Regions from separate parts of the Nocardioides campestrisoli genome, predicted to be linked through region 2. Evidence: predicted binding sites of a transcription regulator. Region 2 holds the regulator's gene; each other region holds the start of a gene.
What was found. The regulator LexA, encoded in region 2, represses DNA repair genes until DNA is damaged. The targets are predictions, from matches to a motif close to TCGAACANNTGTTCGA.

Region 1: H8838_RS19275 (HNH endonuclease signature motif containing protein) is a predicted target of LexA. The motif match lies at 3,704-3,719, and genes of this name have one in related genera.
Region 3: H8838_RS19220 (HNH endonuclease signature motif containing protein) is a predicted target of LexA. The motif match lies at 2,675-2,690, and genes of this name have one in related genera.

Annotation. Positions count from the first base shown of each region.
Region 1 is NZ_CP061768.1:4,071,658-4,078,949, forward strand. It holds gene H8838_RS19250 (alpha/beta-hydrolase family protein) at 1-34, shown strand, start outside; gene H8838_RS19255 (AraC family transcriptional regulator) at 88-927, opposite strand; gene H8838_RS19260 (VOC family protein) at 995-1,552, shown strand; gene H8838_RS19265 (dihydrolipoyl dehydrogenase family protein) at 1,666-3,021, shown strand; gene H8838_RS19270 (GNAT family N-acetyltransferase) at 3,087-3,662, opposite strand; gene H8838_RS19275 (HNH endonuclease signature motif containing protein) at 3,763-5,091, shown strand; gene H8838_RS19280 (NAD-dependent epimerase/dehydratase family protein) at 5,161-6,036, shown strand; gene H8838_RS19285 (FAD-binding protein) at 6,009-7,292, opposite strand, start outside.
Region 2 is NZ_CP061768.1:3,367,155-3,374,446, forward strand. It holds gene H8838_RS15805 (hypothetical protein) at 140-514, shown strand; gene H8838_RS15810 (LysM peptidoglycan-binding domain-containing protein) at 637-1,065, opposite strand; gene H8838_RS15815 (GNAT family N-acetyltransferase) at 1,362-2,153, shown strand; gene lexA (transcriptional repressor LexA) at 2,246-2,974, shown strand; gene H8838_RS15825 (sulfotransferase family 2 domain-containing protein) at 3,004-3,765, shown strand; gene H8838_RS15830 (ATP-dependent DNA helicase) at 3,759-5,741, opposite strand; gene secD (protein translocase subunit SecD) at 5,771-7,292, opposite strand, start outside.
Region 3 is NZ_CP061768.1:4,060,352-4,067,643, reverse strand. It holds gene H8838_RS19235 (RNA polymerase sigma factor) at 1-38, shown strand, start outside; gene H8838_RS19230 (GNAT family N-acetyltransferase) at 87-671, shown strand; gene H8838_RS19225 (DUF1648 domain-containing protein) at 668-1,165, opposite strand; gene H8838_RS19220 (HNH endonuclease signature motif containing protein) at 1,239-2,564, opposite strand; gene H8838_RS19215 (ABC transporter ATP-binding protein) at 2,778-3,398, shown strand; gene H8838_RS19210 (DUF6297 family protein) at 3,395-4,900, shown strand; gene H8838_RS19205 (cytochrome P450) at 4,920-6,305, shown strand; gene H8838_RS19200 (MBL fold metallo-hydrolase) at 6,415-7,203, shown strand; gene H8838_RS19195 (RecQ family ATP-dependent DNA helicase) at 7,200-7,292, shown strand, end outside.

The DNA of each region.
Region 1 (7,292 bases), 700 kb from region 2:
GCTGCGGCAGCGCCTCGCCCGCCTGCCCCGCTGATCACCCCTGCTGATCCTTGCGCTGATCCCCCCTCGCTGATCCCCGCTGGTCCGTCAGTCGGCCGGTCGGTCCCCCACCCGGTAGTCGCTCGGCCTCAGGCCGAGGACCGTGCGGAAGTCGGCCGCCAGGTGCGCCTGGTCGGCGTACCCGAGCTCGGCGGCGACGCCCGCCAGGTCGGCGGACGGGTCCGTACGGATCCGCTCCGCAGCCTCCTGCAGGCGGCGCCGACGGATCATCGCCGCGGGCGGTAGCCCGACGTACCTCCGGGCCAGGCGCTGGACCGTGCGCGGCGAGACGCCGAGGCGCTCCGCGATGTGCTCGACCTTGAGCACCTCGGGGTCGGAGTCGATCGCGTCGGCCATCGCGTTGGCCAGCAACGCGTGGTCGTCCGGCTCGGGAGCCACGGCGAGCAGCCAGTCGCCGTACGCCGTCACCGCCGCCGACCGTCGCTCGGCGGGCGACCCCGACCCGGTCATCGCGGCCACGACGCTCGCGTGCAGGTCGGGCAGGTCGAGCGGCCGGTAGTCGTCGCGCACCGACCCCGGGTCGTCGACCAGGAGCGGGACGGCGGCCGGGCGCAGGTGGGCGCCCACGACCCAGCCGCGGCCCGTGAGGTCCCGGTGCCAGCGCCGGGTGGTCGGCCCGGAGAGCGCCACCAGACCCTGCTCGACCACCAGGTTGGAGGCCGGGAACGCGATGACGTGCTGCCGGGAGACCCGGCCGGGCGCCAGGTCCCACTCCGGGATCCAGAACCACCGGACCCAGGTCGCGAGGGGCTCCGCGGCCGGCTCGCGGTGGAAGGTGGGCAGCGCGGCGGGGTAGAGGATGCCCCGGCCGTCGGCGGCCCGGTCCGCCCGCTTCCCGCCCGGCTCCCCGGCGTCGTCGGTGGTCACCGATCGACCCTAGGGCTGTCGTGTATCTCCAAGCCAGGGCGGCCCGCGCCTTCCTAGCGTGGATCCCATGAACTCGACACAGGACCAGACCGACCAGACGACACCGACAGCCCAGACCACACAGACAGCACAGGGCATCCCGGGCGCCGCTTCCGGCAAGCACACCGACCGCGGGGTCCCGCACGGCTACACCAGCGTGACGCCGTTCCTCGCCGTCCCGGACGCCCGGGCCGCGCTCGACTTCTACCGCGACGTCTTCGGCGCGAGGGTCGTCGACGTCACGGAGATGGACGGGGTAGTCGTGCACGCCGACCTCGACCTCGGGCACGGCCGGATCCAGCTCGGTGAGCCCAGCCCCGACTACCACCTGGTCGCCCCGCCGGCGGGCGAGGACGACTGCTACGCGCTCGGGCTCTACTGCGCCGACGTCGACGCGCTCGTCGCTCGGGCGGAGGAGGCGGGCGCGACGATCCGCGAGCCGGTGAGCACGTTCGTCTCGGGCGACCGGTTCGCCAGCATCCGCGACCCGTTCGGGGTGCGCTGGTCGATCATGACCCGGGTGGAGGACCTGTCGGAGGAGGAGAGCGCGGCCCGGGTCGCGGAGTGGGCGGCGCAGCAGGGCTGAGACGCCCCCGCGCGGGGATGCGGCCGGGTGTTCGTCGTCAGCACCCTCGACGAGGTGGGGCGTCGGGCCTGAGAGTGGAGATCGACCGGGCAGGCACGCGAGAGGAGCAGGGCATGACGGACGACGCGTACGACGCCGTGGTGATCGGCATGGGTCCTGGCGGGGAGGTCGCAGCCACCCGCCTGCTGCAGGCGGGCAAGAGGGTCGCCGTCGTGGAACGAGAGCTGATCGGCGGCGAGTGCGGCTACTGGGCGTGCATCCCGTCGAAGACCCTGCTGCGTCCCGTGGAGCTCGCGCTCCAGGCGGCGGCCGCCCCCGGGGTCACCACACCTCCCCTCGACTGGGAGGCCGCTCGGCAGTGGCGGGACGCCATGGTGCGGCACCTCGACGACGCCAAGCAGGTCGCCGGCTACGAGGACCAGGGCGCCACGGTGGTGCGGGGCGAGGCCCGGATCGCCGGTCCGGGTGTGGTGGAGGTCGACGGACGCCGCCTGGTCACGCAGCACGTCATCGTGGCGACCGGCTCCCGTTCGGTCGTCCCGGAGATCGAGGGGCTCGACGAGTGCACCGTGTGGACCAACCGGGAGGCGACCGGCTTCGAGCAGGTCCCCGGCCGGGTCGTCGTCATCGGGGCGAGCGCGGTCGCCGTGGAGGTGGCCCAGTACCTCGCCGGGTACGGCGCGCAGGTCACGCTGGTGGGACGAGGACCCCGCCTGCTGCGGCGCGAGGAGCCGCGCGTCGGCGAGCTGGCGGCCGAGCACCTCCGCGCCCGGGGGATCGACCTGCGCCTCGGAGCGGGACCGGTCCGCGCCTTCAAGGACGGCGCCGACAGCTCGCTCGTGCTGGACGACGGCAGCGTGCTGACCGCAGATGTCCTCGTCCTGGCCACCGGCCGGCGTCCTCGGACCGAGGGCCTGGGCCTGGAGGAGCTGGAGGTCACCCTCGACGGGCACGGTGCCCTCGCCGTGGACGAGCACTGCCATGCCGGCGCAGGCGTCTGGGGCGTCGGCGACGTCACCGGGACGGCGATGTTCACGCACGTGGCGAAGTACCAGGCGCGCATCGCCACCGCGGCGATCCTGGGACGCCCGCGGACCGCGAGGTACGACAGTGTTCCCCGCGTCGTCTTCGGCCATCCGGAGATCGCCGCCGTCGGCATGACCGAGGAGCAGGCGGTGGCCGGGGGTCGACGCGTCCGCACCTCGCAGGTCGATCTCACCGCCGCGCTGGCGCGCCCCTGGACCTACGAGGAGGAGCCGACCGGCGCCTGGCTGGGCCTGGTCGCCGACGCGGACACGGACCTGCTCGTCGGAGCCTGGGCTGTCGCGCCGCAGGCGAGCGAGTGGATCCATCAGGCGGCGCTCGCCATCGGGGCAGCGATCCCGATCGACCGGCTCCTCGACCACGTCCCGCAGTTCCCGACGTACAGCGAGGGCTTCGTGCCGGCCCTGGAGGGGCTGCTGGACTGAGTGGCTGCGGCGCTGAGGCCCGAAGTCCGTGCGCGGTCGACCGGTGCCGGAGTAGCCCCGCTCGGTCAGACCGGTCGGCGCATCACCACGCGTGGGAAGCCGCCCGCGACGGCGTCGGTGCGCGCCGCCAGCGTGAACCCGCCGTCCTCGAAGAGCCTGCGGGTGCCGACGAACGCCATCGTCAGGTCGACCTTCTGGCCGTCGTTGTCCACGGGGTAGCCCTCGACGGCCGGCGCGCCCTGTTCGGCGGCGTACGCCACGGCACCGGCGAGCAGGTGGTGGGAGATGCCCTGGCCGCGGTGCCCGGGCCGGACCCGGACGCAGATCACCGACCAGACCGGCAGGTCGTCGATGGGCTTGATCCTCGTCGACCTCGCGACCGGCAGGTCGGCACGCGGCGCGACGGCCGCCCAGCCGACCACCTCGTCCCCGTCGTAGGCCAGCACGCCCGGGGAGACCTTGCGGGCGCAGAGGTCGCGCATCGCGTCGCGACGCGCGGTCCCGGCCAGCTCACGGTTGGTCTTCGAGTCGATCCGGTGGCTCAGGCACCAGCAGACGTTGGCATCGGGCCTCTTGGGTCCGAGCATGGTCGCCACGTCGTCGAACCTGCTCAGGGTCGCAGGCTTCACCTCGATCGTCATCGGTCCTCCTCTCTCGTGCTCGTCAGCCTACCCCGTCTCGTTCGAACAGGTGTGTGGATAACGTCAGCACAGTGTCGGCGCCCGGCGCTAGTTTCGATCCATGACCTGGACCACCGCCGATTCCGCGCACCCCGTGCTGAGGTGTGCCGACACGGTGCTCGCCGCGGTGCGGGAGGTCGACCGCGTGGACCCGGCGTTCATGACGACCACGCAGAAGCGGACGGCGCTGCTCGAGCTCGCACGGGCTCGCGCCCAGGTGGAGGCGGTCTGGCTCCGGGTCCTCGACAGCGCCGGCGACCTGGCCGGCCTCACCGGCGAACGGGACGCGGCCGCCTGGCTCGCCGCGCACGCCCGGATGGACCGCGGCACCGCGTCCGGCGCCCAGCGGCTGGCGGGCGGGCTGGCCCACACCTGGCAGGCGACCGGCGCCGCGGTGCAGTCCGGCGAGGTCGCCGTCGCGCAGGCCAGGGTGATCATCCGCTGCCTGGACGACCTGGCCTCGGTCGGGACCGACTCCCGGGGAGTGCCCGACGGTCAGGGCGAGCCGGTCTCCGCCGAGGTCCTGGGGCTGGCGGAGGCCCGGCTGATCGAGCTGGCCGCGCTGCACTCCCCGGGCGAGCTCCGCACCCTCGGGGGGAAGATCCTCAGCACCGTGGCGCCCGAGGTGGCCGACGAGACCGAACGCCGCCGCCTCGAGGCTGCGGAGCGCCGGGCCGGAGCGGCCACCAGGCTCACGATGCGCCGCCGCGGCGACGGCTCGACCGACGTGCACGCCCGGATCCCCGAGGCGCTGGCCACCCGGCTCAAGACCTACCTCGACGCCTTCACCGCGCCGCGCACCGCTGCCGGGCCCCGATGGACCCCAGGGCGGGGGATCGTCGACCCGGCCACCGGGATCAAGCTCCCCTTCGACCGGGTGCAGGGACAGGCGTTCTGCGCGCTGCTGGAGTGTCTGCCCGCGGAGGTCATGCCGCTGCACGGCGGCTCCGCGACCAGCCTGGTCGTCACCGTCGACCTGGAGACGCTGAGGACCGGGCTCGGGGAGGCCACCACGCTCGGCGCGCCGGCCGACACCTCCCGGATCACCGCGGGCGAGGCGCGCCGCCTGGCCTGCCAGGCCACGATCATCCCGGCGGTCCTGGGCACCGACTCCGAGGTCTTCGACCTCGGGCGGAGCAGCCGGCTCTTCACCCGCGGACAGCGCCTCAAGACGGCCCTGGAACACCCCACCTGCCGCACGATCGGCTGCTCGGTGCCGGCCACCATGTGCGAGGCCCACCACGGCCGCGATCCCTGGTGCCGCGGCGGCACGACCGACCAGGCCGACCTGACGCACCTCTGCCCCTGGCACCACCACCGCGCCCACGACCCCGACTACCTGACGAAGCGCCTGGCCAACGGCGACGTGCGCTTCCACCGGCGGCGGTAGGCCGATGAGCAGAGACCAGCAGGCCGGCGCCGAGAGGGCCGGTGTGACCGCCCGACGTACCGTGGCGCCATGCCCTCCGAGCCGACCCAGACCGGATCCCCGGCCACCGGCGCCGACGCCCTGCTCGTGGGCTGCGGGGACCTGGGCACCAGCATCGGGTTCCGGCTGGCCGCCCGCGGACAGCGCGTCGTGGCGCTCCGGCGGCGCGCCGACCTCGTCCCCCCGCCCCTGGAGGGGATCGCGGCCGACCTCACCGCCGGACCACCCGCCCTGCCTCCGATGGACCTCGAACACCTCGTGGTCGCGCTCACCGCGCGCCCACGCAGCGAGGAGGCCTACCGGTCGACGTACGTCGAGGGCCTGGGCTACGCGCTCGACGGGCTCGAGGCCGTCGGGGCGATCCCGCGGCGGGCCGTCCTGGTCTCCTCCACCGCGGTCTACGGGGTGGTGGCCGAGGGTGAGCTGGTCGACGAGTCGACGCACGCCCGCCCGGCCGACGGACCGGGGCGGATGCTCCTGGAGGCCGAGCGGCTCTTCCTCCAGCGCGTGCCGCACGGCACCGTGCTCCGGCTCTCCGGGCTCTACGGGCGCGGACCCAGCCGGTTCGCCGACCAGGTGCTCTCGGGGAAGGTCACCGACCCGGACCGGTGGACCAACCGCCTGCACCGAGACGACGCCGCGGAGGCGGTGGTCCACCTGCTCACCCGGCCGGTCGCGCCGGGGCCCCTCTACGTCGGCACCGACGACGAGCCGGCCGTGCTGGGCGAGGTCGCGGCGTACCTCGCCCAGCGGATCGGCGGCCCCCGCCCGCCGAAGCCGTCGGTCCCCCACCGGCACGGCAAGCGCCTCTCCAACGCCCGGCTCCGGGCGACCGGCTGGGAGCCGGCCTACCCGAGCTACCGGGAGGGCTACCGGGACTACCCGGCGCTGGGCACCGCCACCTGAGCCTTGGCCATGTCCCGGCCGGCGCGCATCCCGAAGACCACGGCGGGGCCGATGGTCGAGCCGGGACCGGGGTAGGTCCGACCCATCACCGACGCGGAGTTGTTGCCCGCGGAGTAGAGCCCCTCGATCACCGAGCCGTCCTCGCGCAGCGCCCGGCCCTCGGTGTCGGTGACCACGCCACCCTTGGTGCCGAGGTCGCCGATGACGACCTTGAACGCCGTGAACGGACCCTTCTCCAGCGGGCCCAGGCACGGGTTGGGGCGCACGGTCGGGTCGCCGTAGTAGCGGTCGTACGCCGAGTTGCCGCGACCGAAATCACCGTCGACCCCCGAGCGGGCGAAGCCGTTGAACCGCTCCACCGTGGACCCCAGCCGGGCCGGGTCGATCTTCAGCTTGCGCGCGAGCTCGTCGATCGAGTCGGCCTTGACCATGATCCCGGCCTCGACCATCTCCTTGTTCTTGCGCGGGTCCATGGCATAGGTGCGCAGGTAGCGACGGGCGTGCCGGCGGTCGCTGATCATCCAGTACGTCCCGTCCTTGTCGTGCTCGAGCATGTGGTGCCCGAGGTCGACGTAGGACTCGGACTCGTTGGCGAACCGGTCGCCGCGCGAGTCGACGATGATCGAGTAGGGGAAGGACCGCTCGCTCACGATGAAGGCAGGGCTCTCCCCGTCGCCGACCGGCGCGATCGAGGCGCCCCACCAGGCGTCGTCCATCAGCTCGAGCGCCGCACCGGCGCGGGCGGCGATCTCGATCGGGGCGCCGAGGTTGCCGGGGGCGCCCGACGGCGAGCCGTCGATGCCGTGGTGCTTGCGGCGCATCTCCTTGTTGTGGTCGAAGCCGCCGGCGGCGAGCATCACGCCGCGGGTCGCCCGCACGGTGACCGGGCGCCCACCGCGGGTGAGCCGCACGCCGACGACCCGGTCGTCCTCGATCACCAGGTCCTCGAGCGGCGACTCGAGCCACAGCTCGGCGCCGTTGCGCTGGACCACGACGTCGAGCATCGCCGAGGCGAACCCGGCACCGATGCCGGCTAGCTTCTTGCCACGCACGACGCCGCTCAGGGCGCGGCCGACGAGCTGGGCGCCGCGCGTGGCGCCGGAGACGGTCACCCAGGAGCGACCCAGCAGCCAGACGTCGTCGGTCTTGACCGGGAGGCCGGCCGGGGCCTGGCAGCACTTCCACCAGTCACCGATCCGCTTGAGGTCGAAGGGCTTGACCTCGAGCCCGCGGCCGATCTTGCCGCCCGGCAGCTC
Region 2 (7,292 bases):
GGGTGCAAGCCGAACGGCCCAACACGCCGAGGCTGTTTTTCACCACCTCCGCTCCCCCGGCAAAGCCGCAGGTCAGGGGCGTGGCGGGCGACCGAAGCGCTCTGGACCACCGTCGCGACGCACCTGTCACAATGAGGAGGTGGCGACCGGGAAGCGTGCTGGAGCGAGGCGAGCGGCGCCCAGGCGTTCCGGCCCCTCGGTCAACACCAGCATCGCCGCGCTGGCAGCGGGGATCACCGCCTGCGTAGTCGCCTGGGGATACCTCGTCTACACGGCCATCGACTTCGGCACCTCCGCCCGGAGCGGGAGCTCGACCGGATGGGCGCTGCTGGCACTGGCCTCGCTCGGCGCGATGGCGTGCCTCTTCGTCGGGCTCCTGCTCGCCTCCCGGCTCAGCGCAGCGCTGGGGCTGGCGCGCAACCCCGCGCAGGGCGGGGACGAGGACACCGAGGAGCCCACACCCGGCCCCCAGCCGCCGCCCCGGAAGCCCGGCGGACGACGCGCCGCCCGCTGACCAGAGACGAAGAGGCGGGGCCCGCAGGCCCCGCCTCTCCTCTTCCCCGCTCCGCCGGCCGGGGTCGAGTCGACCGGCGGAAGCTATTCAGTTGTGGGTCTGTGAGATGAGCGATCCGGGCGTCAGCCCTCGAGCGGGACGCGGAGCTCCTGGCCCAGCATCACCACGCTCGAGTCGAGCGCGTTGAGCTGCTCGATCTCGTTCATCACCGCGCGCACGTCGCCGTCGTCGGCGATCTCGGCCGCGATCCCCCACAGGGTGTCGCCCTCGTCGACCATGACGACCTGCGTCGCGGGCGCGACGCCCTCCTTGTCGGTCGCCACCGAGACGGCGCCGAAGACGACGCCGGCGACCAGCACGGCGACCAGCGAGGTGAGGAAGACGACCAGACGACCGCGGCGGGTGAGCCGCACGGAGCCCTGTTGGCGACGAGCCTCAGGCCGCACCGCGCCGCGCTGGACGGGCACGGCGGGCGCCGGACCGCAGGCGGCCGGGCGCAGCTCGTGCACCGTCGCGAGGCGGACGGGGTGCTCGAGGGTCATGGTGCTCATCTGGGACCTCCTGGGGAAGTGGCGGTCAGCCGGTGGATCGCTGTCGACCTGATGTCTAGTCGCGACCTCCGACAGTCCTGCTGGGAGCGACTGGCGGGATGGTCTCGATCAGACGTTCGATCGAACACATGTGCGACGTTAGAGCACCTGTTCGAACGAATCAAGCATCTGGGCGAACAACTGTTCGAAGGGCGTGTCGCACCGACACCGGCTACGCGGGGCCCCCGGCCATGACACAGGGGATGTCACCAGTTTGAGGCATGCGGGCCGTTGGTCCCGCGCATAGCGTCCTGCACATGCGCGATCTCCTGACCACCCCCATGGAGACCATCGAGGCCGACCTCGCGGCCTTCCATGCCGCGGTGTCGAAGTCCCCGGTCTTTACGACCAGCGACGAGCCGGACGCCACGGTCTACTGGTCCCACCTGCCGCTGGCCGCGTGCAACGTGATCGCCACGGCGCGGATCGCCTCCGCCGACGTGCCCACGCGGGTCCCCGAGCTGCTGGAGCCGTTCCGGCAGCGTGGCCTGCCGTTCCAGTGGGTGACCACCCCGGAGACCACCACCCCGGCCTTGGAGGCGACGCTGGCCCAGGCCGGGCTGACGCCGCACCAGGCGCCGGCGATGCACGTCAACCTCGAGCACCCGATCGACCCGCTGACTCCCGAGCACGTCTACATCGACGTGGCCTGGCCCGACCACACCGAGCCCGCCGCCGCGACGATCTTCGCCGGTCTCGGCCTCTCGGCCTCGGCCAGCGCGAGCCACCTCGGCTTCCTGGACACGCTCGACCCGGCCGACCACCAGTTCTTCGTGGCTCGCAGCATGTTCACCGGCGAGCCGCAGGGGGCCGGCAGCTCCCACCGTCGCGACGGCAGCGTCATGTTCGGGAACGTGACGACGCTGGCCCAGGCCCGCGGGCGCGGGATCGAGCACGCGCTCACCGGCACGATGATGAACCGGGCCCGGGAGACCGGTGCCGGCACGGCCACCGTGATCGGCACCGACTCGACGTACCAGGCGCTGGTGGCACTGGGCTTCCGCACCGGCTTCGAGCTGGTCACCTGGGGCTGGACGCCGGAGGACTGACGACACGCGGTCTTCGAACACCTGTTTGAAGTAGGCCTGCTGGAGCACTACGGTGAGGGCACGAGCCCGCACCACCCCCAGGAGGCACCAGGATGGCGAAGACGCGCGAGACCAGCGGCAAGGTCGTGCCGATGCCGGACGGTCCTCCGGACGCCACCGGGCTGACCCCGCGCCAGCAGCGCATCCTCTCCACCATCAAGGACTCCTTCGAGCAGCGCGGCTACCCGCCGAGCATGCGCGAGATCGGCCAGGCGGTCGGGCTGACCAGCTCGAGCAGCGTCGCGCACCAGCTCAAGGTGCTGGAGGAGAAGGGCTACCTCAAGCGCGACCCCAACCGGCCCCGCGCCCTCGAGGTCTTCCTGCCCGAGATGATGGCCGCCCGGCGGGCGATGGGCAACGCCGACGAGGCGAGCGTGGACCCCACGGGGATCGGCGACTCGATGCCCGCCGCGCAGTACGTCCCCGTCGTGGGCCGGATCGCCGCGGGCGGGCCGATCCTCGCCGAGGAGCGGGTCGAGGACGTCTTCCCGCTGCCCAAGCAGCTGGTCGGCGACGGCACCCTGTTCCTGCTCGAGGTCTCGGGCGACTCGATGATCGATGCGGCCATCTGCCACGGCGACTACGTGGTGATCCGCCAGCAGCCGGAGGCCGCCAACGGAGAGATCGTCGCGGCGATGATCGACGGCGAGGCCACGGTCAAGACCTTCCAGCGCAAGGACGGCCAGGTCTGGCTGCTCCCCCACAACGACGCCTACGAGCCGATCGACGGCACGCACGCCACGATCCTGGGCAAGGTCACGGCGGTCCTGCGCCGGATGTGAGGGTCGTCGCTCGTGTAGCCTCACCGGCGATGCGCCGAAGCCGACGAGACCAGCACGACCGCGGGCGCGGGTCCCGCGGAGAGCCACCGGCGCCCCCGGCACCCGAGCTCTTCCGGACCCGGCCCGACGACCGGTTCAAGCTGACCGCCGACGCCTCCACCCTGGTCCGCGACCTCGGTGAGCGGAGCGCCGAGACGGGCTGGCTCTCCCCGCTCGGCTACAACCTGACCATCAGCCACAGCCACCGGTTCGTCTGGTACCGGGTGGCCAAGGTGGCCACCCGCACGGTCCGGCACCACTTCGCCGCGCACTCGGTGACGATGGACGTCGACCACGCCATGCGGATCCACTACCCGACGTCGACGTTCTCGGACTACTTCAAGTTCGCCTTCGTCCGGGACCCGCTGGACCGGTTCGTCTCCGCGTGGCACGACAAGGTCGTCAACCACAACTACTTCCGGTTCGACGCCGCGACGTACAAGCGGATGCAGGACGTCGTGGAGTTCGCGCGGTGGGTGAGCACCCAGGACCTGGCCGCGGTGCCCGGCACCGACCAGCACCTGGCCCTGCAGACCAGGCTCGTCGACCTCAGCCAGGTGGACTTCGTCGGGCGGCTGGAGTCCTTCGACCGGGACTTCGCCGAGGTCTGCGAGCAGGTGGGCGCCCCCGCGGTGCCGGCGAACCCGCAGAACCAGACCGCCGCCCCCGGACAGCGCCGGGAGGCCTCGGCCGAGCTGGAGAAGTGGGTGCGCCGGATGTACCGGCGCGACTACCAGATCCTCGGCTACTGAGCCGAGGCCGCGAGCCGGCTCAGCGCCTTGCGCACCACCTGCGGGTCCGTCGTCGTCCACATCGGCGGCAGGCTCGCCTTGAGGAAACCGCCGTAGCGAGCCGTCGCGAGCCGGGAGTCCAGGATGGCGACCACCCCACGGTCCGACGTGGTGCGGATCAGTCGCCCGGCACCCTGGGCCAGCAGCAGCGCCGCGTGCGTGGCGGCCACCTGCATGAACCCGTTGCCACCGGCCCGGTCCGCCGCGCGCTGCCGGGCCGACATCAGCGGGTCGTCGGGCCGCGGGAACGGGATCCGGTCGATCAGCACCAGCTGACAGGTGTCGCCCGGCACGTCGAGGCCCTGCCACAGGCTCAGCGTCCCGAACAGGCAGGTGTGCGGGTCCTCGACGAACTGCCGGGAGAGCTCGGGGAGCTGAGCCTCCCCCTGGACCAGCGTGGTCAGGTGCGGCAGCCGCTCGCGCACCACCTCGGCCGCGGCCTCCGCCGCCCGCCGGGAGGAGAAGAGACCCAGCGCGCGACCCCCCGCCGCGTCGACCAGGTCGACGATCTCGTCCAGGTGCGCGGGGCCGAGCCCGTCCCGTCCCGGCGGGGGAAGCTGTCGCGCCAGGTAGAGGATGCCCTGGCGGCCGTAGTCGAACGGCGAGCCGACGTCGAGACCGCGCCACGGCAGGGCCTTGTCGTCGGCGGCCTGGGGCGCCCCGGTGTCGATCCGCTCCGAGGGCTTGAGCCCCACGCTGCCGGCCACCGAGCTGAAGTCGCCGCCGAGCATCAGGGTGGCGGAGGTGAAGACCACCGTCTTGTCGGTGAGCAGCCGATCGCGCATCTGCGCCCACACCTGCAGCGGCGCCACCGCCAACCGGGCGGGCATCCGCTCCCGGGCCTCGTTGAGCCACAGCACGTCGGCGTCGCTGCCCGCGGCCATCCGCTCGGCGGTGACGAAGACCTCCTGGGCCAGCCCCTTGGCCTGGGTTCGGGCGGCGTCCGCGTCCTTGGCGGCCTTGTCCTCCTTGCCGAACGCCGAGACCACCGCGCGTGCGGCGTCCCGGACCAGCACGAGGGCGTCGCTGAGCTGCTCGCTCGCGGAGTCGATCCGCCCGCCGGGGGTCATCGCCAGCGCGTCGGCGAGCGCCTCGGCAGCGTCGGCCAGGTCATCGGCCGGGTGGGAGGTGCTGGTCTGGTCCTCGACGAAGCGGGAGGCCCGGCGGGCCGCCCGCTCGACGTCGGCGACGCTCAGCTCGTCGGTGGCCGCCTGCGTGACCCGCGCGGTCAGCTCGTGCGCCTCGTCGATGACCACCACGTCGTACTCCGGGATCATCGGCACCCCCTCGATCGCGTCGATCGCGAGCAGCGAGTGGTTGGTGACGATCAGGTGGGACTGGGCCGCCTTCTCCTTGGCCCGCTCCGCGAAGCACTCCTGGGCGAAGGCGCAGCGGGCCGCGCCCAGGCACTCGCGGTGGTTGACGCTGACCTGGCGCCAGGTCCGGTCGGTGTGCCGGGGCGCGTGGTCGCGCTCCCCCGTGCCGCCCTGCTCGGACTCCTTCTCCGCCCAGGCGCGCAGCTCGAGCACCTCGGCGCCCATCGAGCCCGCGGGCACGTCGACCAGCACGCCCTGCTCGTCGGGCACACCCTCGCGCACCCGGTGCAGACAGGCGTAGTTGGAGCGCCCCTTGAGCACCGCGTACGACGCGTCGAGCCGGTCCCCGACCGCCTCGACCAGCCGCGGGATGTCCCGCTCGACCAGCTGGTGCTGGAGCGCCAGGGTGGCGGTGGCGACCACCACCCTGGTGTCGTGCAGGAGGCTCGGGACCAGGTAGGCCAACGACTTGCCGGTGCCGGTGCCGGCCTGGACGAGCAGGTGCTCGCCCTTGGCCATCGCCTCGGCGACCGCGTCGGCCATCGCGACCTGACCGTCCCGCTCCTGGCCACCCAGGGCGGTGACGGCGTCGCTCAGGACCTTCCGGACGGAATCAGGCACCCGTGAACCCTAGTCGGGACCGCCGACGCTCAGACGACGGCACCGGAGTCGTCGGGGGCCCGCTCGACCTTGACCTTGGTCTCCTTGCTCATCGGCCACCGCTCCTGCAGGTAGGTGACCAGTGGGGTCGCGGTGAAGACCGAGCTGTAGGTGCCCACCACGAGGCCCACGAGCAGGGCGATCGCGAAGTCGCGCAGCGAGTCGCCGCCGAGGACCGCGAGCGCGGCCAGGATGAACATGGTGCCCAGACCCGTGTTGACCGTGCGCGGGAGCGTCTCCACCGCGGCCTTGTTGGCCATGTCACGGAAGAGCTCCCCGGGCTTGGAGCCCCGCCAGCGCTCGCGGATCCGGTCGAAGACGACCACGGTGTCGTTGACCGAGAGACCGATGATGGTCATCGCCGCGGCCAGGAAGATGCCGTCGATCGGCTTCTGCAGCCAGGCGAAGAGCCCGACCACGATCAGCACGTCGTGGGCCATCGCGATCACCGCGCTCAGGCCGAAGGTCCACTTGAACCGGATGGCGAGGTAGATCAGCTGGGCCGCGAAGGCGATGCCGAAGGCGATGATCGCCTTGTCCCGCAGCTCGTTGCCGAAGGAGGCGCTAATCGCCTCGTCGCGGACCTCCTCGGCGTCCCCGCCGATCTCGGCCAGCGCCGTGCGGATCTCCTCCGCCTCGTCGTTGCTGATCTCGCCGGTGCGGACGGTGATGTTCTCCTGGTCGGACTGCTGGACCGTGGCGGTCTCGAAGCCCGCGTCGGAGACGGCGTCGCGTGCCTCGTCGACGTCGACCGGCTGGGTGGTGGAGAACTCCATCACCCGGCCACCGCTGAACTCGACGCCCAGGTTGAGCCCGTTGACCACGATGCCGGCCAGGGCCACCAGGGTGACCACGCCGGAGATCGCCAGCCACAGGGCGCGCTTGACCATCAGCTGCGGGTTCTTGCGCTCCAGCCAGGTGCGGACCCGGCCGATGTCGCCGATGCCCGAGACCTTCGGGTGCCGGGAGATCCACTTGTTGCTGACGCCGAGCTCGGTGAGCACCCGGGCGATGATCAGCGCGGAGACCATCGAGGCGACGACACCGATGCTCAGCGTGACACCGAAGCCCTTGATCGGCCCGGAGCCGAGGAAGAACAGCAGGCCGGCGGCGAGCAGGGTGGTGACGTTGGAGTCGATGATCGCCGTCCACGCCTTGTTGAAGCCGATCATCAGCGCCCGGCGCAGGCCGGCGGACGGGTTCGCCTCGTACTCCTCACGCGCTCGCTCGAAGACCAGCACGTTGGCGTCGATCGCCATGCCGATGGCGAGCACGAAACCGGCCAGGCCGGGCAGCGTCAGCGTGGAGCCGAGCCCGATCAGCATCGCGTAGGCCAGCAGCGCGTAGGAGGCCAGCGCGATCGTGGCCAGGAAGCCGACGAAGCGGTAGACGAAGATGATGAAGAGCCCGGTGAGGATCAGACCGATGATCCCGGCCTGGATCGAGGCGTCGATCGCGGCCTCGCCCAGCGTCGGGCCGACCTCGCTGACCGAGATCACCTCGACCGGCAGG
Region 3 (7,292 bases), 690 kb from region 2:
TCCTGCGCGGACGTCGCGACGGGGGCGAGCGCGGCTGAGGGGAAAAGCGCTGGGCGAGCCGGCCGCACCGGACTAGCGTCCGAGGCATGGACGACCTGGACCCGGAGCCTCGACCGGCTGTGCCCGCCCCCGCCGACCTGGTGGTCCGCGCCGAGGAGCCGGACGATGCCGCCGCGGTCGACGCCGTGGTCGCCGACGCGTTCCGGGGAGCCCCCTACTCCGCGCCGCCGTCCTCGCCCGGGGGTCCGCCTGGCGAGGTGGACCTGCTGCGGCTGCTCCGGCGCGACGAGGGCTGGCTGCCGGAGCTGGCCCTCGTGGCTGAGGTCGACGGGCAGATCGTCGGCCAGGTGGTCTGCACCCGGGCGCACGTGGACGAGGTGCCGGTGCTCGGGCTGGGCCCGGTCTCGGTGCTGCCCGCCCACCAGTCCCAGGGGATCGGTGCGGCGCTGATCCGCGAGGTCGTGCGGCGGGCCGAGCAGAGCGGCGAGACGCTCGTCGGGCTGGTGGGTGACCCCGCCTACTACGGCCGTTTCGGCTTCGTGCCTGCCCACGAGCTCGGCGTCGAGTCGCCGGTCACGGAGTACGGAGACCTCTTCCAGGCGCTCGCGCTCGCGGGACGCCCGCATCCCCGGGGTCGGTTCAGGTACGCCGCCGCGTTCGACGCGTTCTAGCCGACGCGCAGCATCCGGACGATCCCGACGACCGGCGCGGCGAGCACGAGCACGAGTCCCGCGCATGAGATCGCCAGCCCGGTGCTCTGGGAGGGGGACGCGGAGGCGCTCGACGTCGCGCCCAGCACGATCCCCAGGAACACGGTCGACAAGCCGACCCCGGTCCACGACATCATCCGGGAGGACTCGAGGTGCAGGACGGCTCGGTTCTGGTCGGTGACCTCCCGCGGGTAGCTGTGCCACTGCGGCCGCCGGGCGAGGAGTGTCGTTCCCGCCAGCAGCCCGACCCAGAGCGCGAGCAGGACCAGCAGTGCCCATCGAGGACCCCAGTCGTCCGGCTCGCCGCTGGCGCCGAAGTGCGTGGGCACCTCGCCCAGGTCGCCGTACCGGAGCAGCAGCACCATGGCCCCGGCCGCCAGCAGCACCCAGGCGATCACCTCGAGGGTCCGGGGAGGTGGCGGCTGCGACGGGTCGTCGGGCGCTGCGGTGGTCATGGGGCGCGAGCATGCCACGCAGCACCGGCTGGGGCAGCGAGGGTGTGTCGGTCGTCGGGCGCCGCACCCTCCCTCACCGCCGCCTGCGGAACCGGACGTCGCCGTCCGGCATCCGGGTGGTGGTGTAGCCGGGATCGTGGGCCCGGTGGTGGTGCCAGGAGCAGAGGAACTCCAGGTCGGCCAGGTCCGAGCCGCCGCCGGCGGCCCAGGGATCGCGGGCGTGGTGAGCCTCGCACCAGGTGGACGGGATCGAGCAGCCCTCGGCCCCGCAGGTGTGCTGGGTCAGGGTCTTGGCGTCCCGTTGCTGCACGGTGAAGAACCGCGTTGCTCGACCCAGGTCCAGCGGCACCGAGTCGGAGCCCAGCACGGCGGGGACGATCTGGGCCTGGCAGGCCATCCGCCTCGCCGCGGCGGTGGAGATGGTGGTCACGTCGTCCCCGTTGCTGAGGATCGAGCCGGTGCCCAGGCCGGTGCGCAGGGCCTCCAGCCCGATCGTCACCAGCACCCGGGTGGCGGAGCCGCCGTGCACCGGCATCCGCGCCGGGTCGGCGGCCTCGAGGAAGGCGCAGAAGGCCAGGCCGTGCAGCCGGTCCTGCGGGAGCCGCTCGCCCGTCGACGGGTCCCGGTGCCCGAATGCTCCCAGCCCGGTGGCGGCACCCGTCGCCTTGCCATCGTCCTGCTTCGGTGAGGTCCAGGAGTCGAGGAACGTCCGGAACCTCGCGGCCACGTGGTCCGGGATCCGGCCCTTCACCTCCGTCGAGCCGTCGCCGCGGCGCTGCAGGGTCAGCCGGGTCGCCGCGTGCGCCCGCCGCTCGGCCCGTTCGAGCAGCTTGCGCTCGTGCTCGTCGTACGTCTCCGGGGCGACGACCTGGAGGATCTTCGCGCCCAGGGCGGCCAGCTGCGCCGGACCGAAGGTGGCCGCGTCCGCGACCAGCCGCGCCTCGGCCCGGTCCAGCACCTCGGTCGGCACCTCCTCGCCAGGCAGGGGGTCGATAACCAGCGCGTCCAGGGCCCTCACGATCACCCGTGCCTGAGCCAGGTTGACCGAGCCGTCGGCCAGACCCGCCCCGACCCGCAGCCACCGCTCGGCCACGGCACCGGCCAACCGCTCCGCGGCCCTGGCAGGACCGAACCCGGAGCGGGTCCGGCTGGCCAGCCACTCGGCGGCCGACCGCGCGCCGTCGGCCTCGGTCGCGCCCGCCGGCACGCCGGCGGCCCGGATCACCCGCATCCGGAGCGACTCCATCCGGTCGCCGAGGCGGGACAGCTCGAGCATGGCCTCACGCTGGGCCCGCTCGGAGAGGTAGTCCGGGTCGGCGTCCTTCGCCAGGTCGAGCGCCCCGGAGATCAGCGCCACCGCCTGCGTGATCGGGTGCTCGCTGCCAGCCTGCTGCCACATCCCAGGACCCCCGTCCCCGACGCCGTACCGGAGCCCGATGCTCCGACACAGATGAGTCAATCGGCCGCCACCGACAGAACGGCACCACATGACCGGCCTGGTCTCGAACCGTGGACGTATGTTCGAAAAAAGTCCGATGGGTCGCGACTGCCGCCCATCCACAGCGTCGGGACCCCGTGCCCGCACGCCCGTTCCCTGCCCTAGGCTCTGCGCGTGCTGACGGTGCGGGGGCTGACCAAGGAGTTCGGCGGACGACGCGTGCTCGAGGGCGTCGACCTCGACGTCGCCGAGGGTGAGGTGGTCGCGCTCGTGGGCCCCAACGGGGCCGGCAAGACCACCCTCATGCGTTGCCTCGTCGGGATCGAGGAGCCGGAGGACGGCGAGGTGCTGCTCGACGACCGGCCGCTCGACACTCGCGAGGCCGACGTCCGCGGCGACGTGCTGGCACTGCTCGACGACAGCGCCTGGTTCCCCGACCTCACCGTGCTCGAGCACCTCGACCTGCTCGCCCGCGCCGACAGCGTGGTCGACCCCACGGAGGTCGCGCGCGCCGCGCTGGTCGACGTCGGGCTGACCGGGGTGGCCGACCAGGTGCCCGGCACGCTCAGCTCCGGACAGAAGCAGCGGCTCTCCCTGGCCGTCGCGCTGGTCCGGCCGTGGCGGCTGCTGCTGGTCGACGAGCCGGAGCAGCGGCTCGACACCGCCGGCCGCGCGTGGCTGGGTGAGTGGTTGGGCCTGCAGGCGGCCGAGGGTCGCTCGGTGCTGATGGCGTGCCACTCCGAGGACCTGGTGGCGGCCTCCGGCGCCCGGGTCGTCGTGGTCAGCGGCGGATGACCTCCCTCGACGCCACCCGGGACCGGGGCGGCGACGACGTCGCCGCCCGCGAGGCGGCGCGCGCCCTCGCGGTCGCCCGCTCCCGAGCCTCGGAGGCCGGCGAGAGGTTCGCCGACCTCTACGTCTGGATCTTCAGCACCGCGCTGATCACCGTGTGGATCCTCTCCTTCGCCCGGGAGACCTTCACCGGACGCACGTGCAGCGCCGGCGCGTGCGCGGTGCAGGACCACCCGGCGTACGCCGCCCTCGCAGTCGTCTGCCTGGGCCTCGGCGCGCTGCTGCTCGCCCTCGGGGCGGCGGGTCCGGTCTCCGCGGAGCGGGCCACCGCCCGCTGGCTGCTCACCACGACCGCGGACCGGGCGGTGCTGCTCCGGGGCCCGTTCGGCGCGGCGGTCACCGGCGGGGCGTTCGGCGGGGTGGTCGTCGGGCTGCTGGCGGCGATGGCCGCGCAGGGCGGTGGTCTCGAGCCCGCCCCGCTCGCCGCCGGGGCCGCCCTCGGCGCCGTCGTCGGTGCCCTGGTCCCGCTCGCGCTGCTGCCCGCCCAGACGGCGCGGCCGTGGGGCCGGGCGCCGGGCACCCTCCCGGCCGGTCTGCTCGGCGGGGTCGGTCTCGCCCTGCTCAGCTGGGTGCTGCTCGGCGGGGCCGGGCTGCCGGAGTCCCCGGCGCTCACGGCCGACGGAGTGGTCGCCGCCGCCTGGGTGGCCGCGGGCGTGCTCGCGCTGGTGCTGGTCGCCGGTCTCGCCCTCACCCTGCGCACTGCCGGCCGCCTCGCCGAGCTCTCTGACGCCCAGCTGGCCCGGGGCCGGGAGGTGGTCGACGCGGTCGCGGACTCCGCCCTGATGCTCGACGCCTCCCCGCTCACCGGGCTCCAGCGCCGCCGCGCCGACCAGCGCCGCGGCCGGCACCCGTCCCGTCCGTTGCGCGGCCGTGGCGGGCTCGCGTTCCTGGTCGCCGACGCCCGGCAGGTGCGCCGGCGCTGGCGCGCGGTCGCTGTCACCTTCCTGGCCGTGCCGTTCGTGCTGGTGGCGGGCGAGGGGTTCGGGTACGGCGCCGCCATCCTCGCCGCGACCGCCGTCGTCGCCTGGGCGGGTCGGCAGGCCGGGGCGGGCCTGCGCACCTGGCTCGGGTCGCGCGGGCTGCGCCGCTCGGTGCGCGCCGCCCCCTGGACGGTGACGCTGGCGCTCACCGCCGCGCCGACGCTGGCGTGCGCGCTGGTCGCCGTGCCGGCGGTGCTGCTGGTCGACGGTCCCTGGTGGGGCGGGGTGCACCTGGCGGTCGCCGGACTGGCCGCGACGATGCGCGCCGCCGACCCGCCGCCGGTCGAGCTGGGCGCGGTGATCAGCACGCCCGCGGGGGCGCTGCCCACCGGGCTGATCTTCTCGGTGCTGCACGGGCCGGACCTGGCGCTGCTGCTCGGACTGGCGCTGGTGCTCGTCGGCGAGCCGTACGTCGTGGTGACGGCGCTGGCCGCGTTGGGACGACAGGTGGTCAAGGAGCGCTGAGCGGGCCACACTGGCTGGCGTGTCGTCCACTGCCGCGAAGCCCTCGCCCGCTCGCTCCGGGCCCGTCCAGGCCGTCTCCGCCCTGACTCGCCGGATCCCCGCCGGGCTGCGCCCGACCCGGGCGATCCACTGGGGTGTCTCCGAGGGGCTGCCCCGGTTCGCGCTGCGTACCTCGGCGCGCCGCGGCGACCTGCAGGGCCGGCTGGTGGTCGCCACCAACCAGCCGGACCCGGCCCCCGCGTGGCAGGTGATCGAGGACATCCGCGCCCGAGGACCGCTGCCGCGCACGGCGTTCGGCCGGGTCACCGCCCGGCACGCGGTGGTCCGCGAGGTGCTCAGCAGCCCCGCCTTCGCCGCCGGCGTACCAGGCCCGGCGCAGCCTTGGCTGGTCCGGCTCCGCGACTGGGCGGCGCCCGACACCCTCCATCCCATGCATCCGCCGTCCTTGCTGGTCACCGAGCCGCCGGACCACGTCCGCTACCGCAAGCTGGTCACCCGGGTCTTCACCGCGCGGGCGGTCGAGCGGCTCCGGGACCGGACCGAGGAGATCGCCGCGGGCCTGCTCGACGACCTGGCCGCGCGGGCGGGCGACGGCCCGGTGGACCTGGTCGAGCACTACTGCGCCCCGCTGCCGGTGGCGGTGATCTGCGAGGTGCTCGGGGTGCCGGAGGACCAGCACAGCAAGGTGCTGGAGATGGGCACCGCCGCGGCCGCGAGCCTGGACATGGGCCTGCCCTGGTCGGAGTACCGGCAGGTCGACACGGCGCTGGCCGCCTTCGACACCTGGCTGAGCGACCACCTGCGCCTGCTGCGGAGCCGGCCCGGCGACGACCTGATGAGCCAGCTGGTGCGCGCCCAGGACGACGGCGTGGGGCTGAGCGAGCAGGAGCTGAAGGCGACCGCCGGGCTGGTGCTGGCCGCCGGCTTCGAGACCACGGTCAACCTGCTCGGCAACGCGGTGGTGTTGCTGCGGGAGAACCCCGAGCAGCTCGCGGTCCTGCGCGAGGACCCGTCGTGGTGGGGCAACGCGGTGGAGGAGGCACTGCGGGTGGATCCGCCGGTGCTGCTCACCGCGCGCACCTGCCGCGAGGAGACGACCGTGGCGGGCGTGTCGGTCAGCCCCGGGATGCTGGTCGCCACCGTGCTCGGCGGGGCCAACCGGGACCCGGAGGTCTTTGCCGACCCGACTCGGTTCGACGTGAAACGTGCCAACGCCCGCGAGCACCTCTCGTTCTCCGCCGGCCGGCACCACTGCCTGGGCGCCTCGCTGGCCCGGATGGAGGGGGAGGTCGGGCTGCGGGCGCTCTTCGACCGGTTCCCCGACCTGCAGCTCGCGCCCGGCGCCGTACGTCGTCCCACCCGGATCCTGCGCGGCTACCACCGGCTGCCCGTCGTCCTGGCCTGACGGCGACTCCCCGGGGGGAACTGCCAGTTCCTGACGGTTGCCACGGTCAGGAAGTGCGAGTTTCACCGGGGCCCCGGTGAAACCGCCACCCCCCGGGTACCTCCGAATCGTGGACAACCTCACCTTCGTCGGGACCGCGACGACCCTGCTCCGGCTGGGTTCCTTCACGGTGCTGACCGACCCGAACTTCCTGCACCGCGGGCAGCGGGCCTACCTCGGCAAGGGGCTCTGGTCGAAGCGACTGACCGAGCCGTCGATGCAGCCGGGTGACCTCCCACCGTTGGACGCGATCGTGCTCTCGCACTTGCACGGCGACCACTTCGACCGGATCGCCCGGCGCGAGCTGGTCCGGGAGCAGCCGGTGATCACCACGACGAAGGCGGCGGCCAAGCTGCGTACCTGGGACTTCGACGCCCACGGCCTGGAGACCTGGGAGTCCGAGACCCTGACCAAGACCGGCGAGGCAGGCCCGGAGACGCTGAGCGTCGAGTCGCTGCCCGGCATCCACGCCCGCGGGGTGATGGGGGCGCTGCTGCCGCCGGTGATGGGCAGCCTGCTCACCCACCGGGTCGGGGGCGCGGTGGCCCGTCGGGTCTACCTGAGCGGCGACACGCTGACCGGCGACCACCTCGACGAGATCGCGCGGCGGCACCCGGAGATCGACGTGGCCGTCGTCCACCTGGGCGGCACCCGCGTGCTCCTCCACACCGTGACCATGGACGACGTGCAGGGCGTGGACTTCCTGCGCCGCGTGCAGCCCACCAAGGCCGTCCCGGTGCACTACGACGACTACGGGGTCTTCCGCTCGCCGCTCTCAGCCTTCACCCGGCGGGCCCGGGAGGCCGGCTTCGGCGACCGGGTGCAGACGGTCCAGCGCGGGGAGACCGTGCTGCTGTGAGCGCCTCGATCGACCTGGGCGCAGCCGCTCGGGAGCACTTCGGCTACGCCTCGTTGCTGCCCGGTCAGGACGAGGCGGTGAGCGCCCTG